2 regions of the Orenia sp. genome follow, and region 1 is predicted to be linked to the other one. Evidence: a T-box and tRNA genes for the amino acid it is inferred to sense, from the RefSeq annotation. Region 1 holds a T-box; the other holds one or more tRNA genes.
What was found. The T-box of region 1 lies ahead of thrS (threonine--tRNA ligase). A T-box ahead of a tRNA ligase gene usually reads a tRNA of that ligase, here a tRNA-Thr.

Region 1 (3,428 bases):
TGTTTTCCTCTAACAGTATACTATATATTAAAAATTGTGTCAAGGAAAATTTATTAAGTTTAACTCTTATCAATAGTATATAATTTAGCCTATTAATATATGAATCAGAGAACAAAAATGTTCTCTGATTCTAAAAACTAACTATTGAATTTAAATTTATTCTTTATTCTTAATCTCTTCTACAACATCTTCTTTAAACTGCTCAACCTTAACAGCACCTCTATCACCTTCACGACGATGTCTAACAGATACTGTCTTATCTTCAGCTTCATTATCACCAACAATTAACATATAAGGAACCTGTTGGACCTGTGCTTCTCTAATCTTGTATCCAACCTTCTCTTGCCGGTCATCAACTTCAACTCTAACTCCCTCTTTAATCAATTGATCTTTAACCTGATATGCATAATCAATATGATTATCTGAAATTGGAATAACTTGCACCTGTACTGGAGCTAACCAAGTTGGCAAAGCTCCAGCATATTTTTCAATCAACATTGCTAATGTTCTTTCATAACAACCAATAGATGATCTATGAATAATAAGTGGGCGTTTTTTCTCATTATCTTTATCAATATAAGTCATATCGAATTTATCAGCTAAAGCAAAGTCGATTTGAACAGTAATTACAGTATCCTCTTTACCATGAACATTCTTAAATTGAACATCTAATTTAGGTCCATAAAATGCAGCTTCACCCTCTGCTTCTATATAATCAATCTCTAATTTATCAAGGATATTTCTCATCTGCTCTTGAGTGCTCTCCCAAGCTTTGGGATTATCAATATATTTACCTTTATTATTAGGGTCCCATTTAGAGAATCTATACCAGATATCATCTTTAATTCCTAGGGTATCCATCATGTAATTGATTAAGTCAACAACACCCCTGAACTCCTCTTCTAATTGTTCAGGAGTACAAATAATATGACCATCAGCAAGTGTAAACTGTCTTACCCGAATTAAACCATGCATCTCTCCAGAAGCTTCATTTCTAAATAATGTTGAAGTCTCAGCATACCTTACTGGAAGGTCACGATAACTTCTTTGCTTGGAATTATAGATCATAAACTGATATGGGCAAGTCATTGGACGAAGCGCTAATAAATCATCATCTTTTTCTTCCTCTCCTAGCACAAACATATCTTCTCTATAATGATCCCAATGTCCAGAAATTTTATATAAATCACTTTTTGCCATATAAGGAGTCTTAGTTAATTCATAACCTCTTCTCTCCTCTTCATCCTCTACAAACCTCTGTAAAGTTTGAATAACCTTTGCTCCTTTATGCATAATTAAAGGTAAGCCTTGCCCGATAGCAGGTGCAGTTGTAAAGTACTCTAACTGCCTTCCTAGCTTGTTATGATCACGCTGTTTAGCTTCCTCTAGTCTTTCTAAGTATTCCTCTAATTCATCCTTCTTATAAAAAGCAGTTCCATAGATTCTTTGTAACATCTTATTATTCTCATCACCTCGCCAATAAGCACCAGCTACACTTAATAGTTTAAAGGCATTATTCTTAAGCTTACCTGTTGATGGTAGATGAGGTCCACGGCATAAGTCTGTAAATTCAGCTTGAGTATATAAAGTTACAGTCTCATCATCTAGGTCTTCAATCAACTCTACCTTGTAATCTTCGCCTAGCTCCTTCATCACCTTAATTGCTTCTTCTTTAGAAACTACTTTTCTTTCAATCTCATTCTTTTCATTGATGATCTTCTTCATCTCTTTTTCTATCTTATCAAAATCTTCTTCCGATAATCTCTCTTCCAGATCAAAATCATAATAAAAACCATCATCAATTGTAGGTCCTATTGCCAACTTAACATCTTTATATAATCTCTTTACCGCTTGAGCCAAAACATGAGCAGCAGTATGACGATAAACCTCTAACCCTTCATCAGACCCAAGAGTAATCAGCTCTAAATCAACATCTTCTTCTATCTGATAAGAAACATCAACAGTCTCTCCATTAACCTTTCCTGCTATCGAAGCCCTTCCTAGTCGAGAACCGATATCAAAAGCAACATCTTTGACTGTAGTTCCTTGTTCATACCCCCGACTTGAACCATCTGGTAAAGTAACTTTTACTTGACTCATTTTTAATTCCTCCTTATATTTAGTGTGAGTGGTTAGTGCGAGTGTGAGAAAAACAACCATAAAGTAAAATTTAAGAGTGATAAAGCGACACTTTGTGTCAGTTGATAGTGGATAGTTAAAAGACTAAGAACTTCTGTTTAAATGGTTTTGAACTTAACTATCAATTATCAACTATACACTGAAGTAAAAAGCGTCTCAATATTTCCATTAAACTCCATTCTATAGTTATATGACCATATAAATAAATAACTCACACCCACACTGACACTCACACTTTTCTATTATAAAAACAAAAAAATCCCCATCTCTAAATTTAGAGACGTAGGATTCGTGGTTCCACTCTAATTAAATTTACACTACCCCTAAAGAAAATAGAGAATAGATAAATTTCACTCATTTTTAAGATAACGGCTTTTACCGGAGCACCCTAATACTAATCTTTAAGGTTCAGGTGTCAACTCAGAGGTGGTTTTCAGATAAATATTCTTAGGAGATTTCCAGCTGATAATCTCCATTCTCTGTTAAGAAAAGTTTAACTTACTCGTCCTCTTCATAGTTATTATTGTTATTAACTTATTAATAAGATTATAAATCTAATGAAATTTAATGTCAAGTTAAATTTAGAAATTAGCTACAATTAATGCTTGTCCAATTCCAACTATAAAGCCTAAAATGGCTCCTAAAACCTCAATATGCTTTAATTCCTTACTAGCAACTTCTAGTGCTAGCTCTTCTAATTCTTTCATCTCAAAATTACCAATCTCTGTTTCTACTAATTTAGCTATATCAACCTCATTTACAACCTTGTCTTTAAATTTATCCATAAGTTGATCAAGGTATGGATCTAAATCTCTATTAACCATCTCTTTTAAGAAGTTTATAATCATCACCTTAAAATTATCAGGAATAAATGGAGGTATCTTCTCTTCAGCCTTTTCATCAATTATTTTTACAATAGCCTCTTTAATATCATCTTTTACCTCTAGACCTGCTAATTCCCGTTCTAACTCTTCTTTAGGAAGTAAATCTTGTTCTACAATCTCTCCAACCTTTTTAGCCAACTCTTCACGCCTTTTTGGTAGTATTCCCTGTAATTTAAAATTTAGTAAAGGTATTTTAATAGGTTTATAGGGTTTAAAGAGTAGCTTGATAGCTAAATAATTGGTAATCCAACCGATTAATGCTCCAATAATCGGTAATAACAACAGTTTCCAAGTCATATATAATCCCCCGCCTTCTTATAAAATCAATTATAATTATACAATTTGATCTTTAATTTGACAAGGTCTTTATTCAGATTCATTCAAACTACCCATTTGACAATATTT
Region 2 (3,428 bases), on a different contig from region 1:
CGGTTTTGATATGGTAATTGTGGATGAGGCACATCGTTTGAAGAACTCTAAAACTCAAAACTGGAAGTTTGTTGAGCAGATTCCTGCAAAATATTTATTATTATTAACAGCTACTCCTATTCAAAATGATTTAAAGGAATTATATAACCTAGTAGCTTTATTAAAACCTGATTTGTTTGGTAATTACTCTGATTTTAAAGATAATTATGTCAAGGACAAGCATTCAGCCCAAAATTTAGATGATTTGCAGGATGATTTATCACAGGTAATGATACGTAATCAGAGAGAAGAGATAGATTTATATTATACCGATAGAAAGGTTAAATTAATTCCTTTAAGCTTAACCGAAAAAGAACAAAAGCTCTATGATGGTATTACTAGTTTAGTTAAAAGTGAGTATAGAAAGTGCATCAACGCTAATAAGAGTATCTTCCATCTGCTAACATTGCAACGAGAGGTCTGTAGTAGCTCCTTTGCAGTCTCTAAAACTTTAGAGAAGATGTGCAAGTCAGAAAACTATGAAGGGATTAAAGAGAGATTATGTGAGTTATATGAATTGGCTATTTCAATTACTGAGAACCAGAAGATGAAGATGGTTGAGAAGATTCTAGGTGACACTGATGGAAAAGCAATTATATTTACTGAATATCGGGCTACCCAACAGTATATCTGTTATCATCTTTATCAACAAGGTTATCAACCTGTTATTTTTAGTGGGAAGCTTAGAGATAATCAGAAGGAATGGGCTAAACAACAATTTATGAAAAATGGTGATGTCTTAATCAGTACTGAAGCAGGTGGTCAAGGTATTAATCTACAGTTTTGTAATACTATCATCAATTATGATCTACCTTGGAATCCAATGAAGGTAGAGCAGAGAATAGGTAGAGTACATCGTTTGGGGCAAGAGAAGGATGTTTTAATCTATAATTTATCTACTAAAAATACAATTGAAGAGAAGATAATTCATCTATTAGATAAGAAGATTAACCTCTTTGAAAGTGTAATTGGTGGTTTAGACTTGATAGTTAGAGAAGGGGTAGATAAAAGTTTTGGTAGTGATATTTTAGAGTTGTTGATAGAGAATGAAGAGTTAGATAGCTATGCCAACAAGTTTATACATTAACACATAGAGCAATTGCTCTATGTGTTTTCTTTATATAGAGATAAAGTGACACTTTTAGGAATCTGAAATCAGTTATCAGGAACCTATAAACTATACTGATTCCAGATTCCTGGTTCCCGACACGAAAGTGTAGCTTTATATCCATAAATATCTAATTTATAAAATATAAATTATCTTATCAAAAAATAAAAAAGCTGAGCTTTAGCTCAGTATTAATTCTTTTGCATTTAACTATTCACTATTAATTATCAACTATAAACTGAATTTTAAGTGGTACCGAGGGTCGGACTCGAACCGACACGGGAGTTAAATCCCACCGGATTTTAAGTCCGGTGCGTCTGCCTATTCCGCCACCTCGGCAAAAGATCAGTTGACAGTGTATAGTGTACAGTTAAAAACTAAGTTTTCAAAGCTTTTGAACTTAATTGTTCTTACAAGTCTGAAAACATGACTCTTCATGTAAACCACTGCCAATTGGCAATTGTAAACTGTATTTTAATGGAGCTAACGGACGACCTGCTGATTACAAGTCAGCTGCTCTACCAGCTGAGCTACGTTAGCACATATTATATAGTTGACAGTGTACGGTTTATAGTTTACAGTTAAAAGAGTTAAAGTTTTTGAACTTTAACTGTTCACTGTATTTATTGGCAGGGGAGATAGGACTTGAACCCACAGCACCCGGATTTGGAGTCCGGTGCTCTACCAATTGAGCTACTCCCCTATGGCACAATAAGAATTATAACTTATGTTCCCATATAGGTCAAGCTTGATATTATTGATTATAGTTATTTATTTTCAGATATCTTGATTATTCGTCTTTTTTCTTTAGATTATATACTTGATTAACTTTTATAATTTTCCTCACATTTTTATATTTAATGGCATATAATGACTATACCTTGATTAGAGCCTGTGTCTGTTAACAGGTTATTATCTAGATTTATTTTGGAAGAAGGTGGTGACATAATATAGAGATAAAGCGACACTTTGTGTCGAGTGTGAGCTATGAGTGTGAGTGTGTGTAAAACTTCTTTTCATTGGGGTTTACTCACACTCACACACCCACTCACGCTAATTTTAAAAGTGTCGCTATATCCCCATTACTTGCCATTATAGATTATTAAATTTTATATGTCTAATTTATTTAAAGGGAGGAGATTATCATCTATAAATTAAAGAGATTCTATCTAAATAATAAGATTCAGATTAAAGGTGGAGCAGGAATGTTATTATGTCTAATTGGAGGAGTTATAGTCCTTAAGACATTACCTAGTTGGATTTTTGGTTTGGCAATAGGTGGAGCAACAATATCTTATGGAGTTAAGCTGTTTATGGATTAATAGGCTAACTTTTAATCTAGAAAAAAGAAGTACATATAAATAGCTAAGATGATACTTTTAGTCTAAATCTAAGACTGAGCTTGAATAAAAGTTATCCCTTTAATACTTTACTTAGACTTAATCTTAGGTCTAAAATATGATGTTGATTTATTAAGGAGCAGGAATTTTCCTGCTCCTCTTTTAATTATGAGTTTTGCTTATAAAACTTCATAATTAATTTGTCTAGTTTTTGACTTAGCTCAATTAATTCCTTAGCTGTCAATTGTTCTTCTTTACTAGATAATTCTCTTAGTTTTTTACGAAGAGCTTCTAACTCTTCTTTTAAATTTGTACTATTATCAACCATCTTAATCCCTCCTTTCTCTTTTAACATTATAGAATAAAATTGTATACAAAAAGGGATTTTAAATGGATAAGAATAATTGTGTAAAAAAATGATTTTATTTGTAATTAAGTTTTTTATAAGTTTAATGGAAAAAACATTTGTATTTTTATACTATAAGATGTATAATTATAAATAAAATAAGTATAGTTATACTTAAGGAGGAATCAAGAATGAAGGTAAGTATAGTCGGTTCTACAGGATATACCGGATTAGAATTGGTCAGATTACTTAATAAACACCCAAAGGTAGAATTAGAGATATTGACTTCTCGGAGTTTTGATGGAGAAGTAATATCAGATATATATCCAAATTTAAGAGGGGAAGCAGATATCAAATGTGAAGCTTTAGATATCGATAAACTAGCAGAAAGTTCAGATCTTGTCTTTACTGCATTACCCCATGGAGTATCTATGGAGGTTGTACCTCAATTACTAGCTAAAGGTTTAAAGATAATAGATTTAAGTGGGGATTATCGCTATGATAACTTAGAAACCTATGAGAGCTGGTATAAGACTCATAATAGCCCTGAGTTATTCAAGGATGCAGTGTATGGTCTACCTGAATTAAATCGTAA

Region 2: it encodes a tRNA-Thr, which carries the amino acid that the T-box ahead of thrS (threonine--tRNA ligase) is inferred to sense. The anticodon was not compared.

What each region holds. Positions count from the first base shown of each region.
Region 1 covers NZ_JBSQYM010000124.1:4,417-7,844, reverse strand. The annotation lists gene thrS (threonine--tRNA ligase) at 157-2,100, opposite strand; T-box leader at 2,413-2,663, opposite strand; gene ACTCDL_RS11750 (DUF445 domain-containing protein) at 2,721-3,320, opposite strand; gene ytxC (sporulation protein YtxC) at 3,390-3,428, opposite strand, start outside.
Region 2 covers NZ_JBSQYM010000008.1:3,992-7,419, forward strand. The annotation lists gene ACTCDL_RS01880 (DEAD/DEAH box helicase) at 1-1,126, shown strand, start outside; tRNA gene ACTCDL_RS01885 (tRNA-Leu) at 1,398-1,486, opposite strand; tRNA gene ACTCDL_RS01890 (tRNA-Thr) at 1,626-1,687, opposite strand; tRNA gene ACTCDL_RS01895 (tRNA-Trp) at 1,775-1,850, opposite strand; gene ACTCDL_RS01900 (aspartyl-phosphate phosphatase Spo0E family protein) at 2,654-2,815, opposite strand; gene argC (N-acetyl-gamma-glutamyl-phosphate reductase) at 3,025-3,428, shown strand, end outside.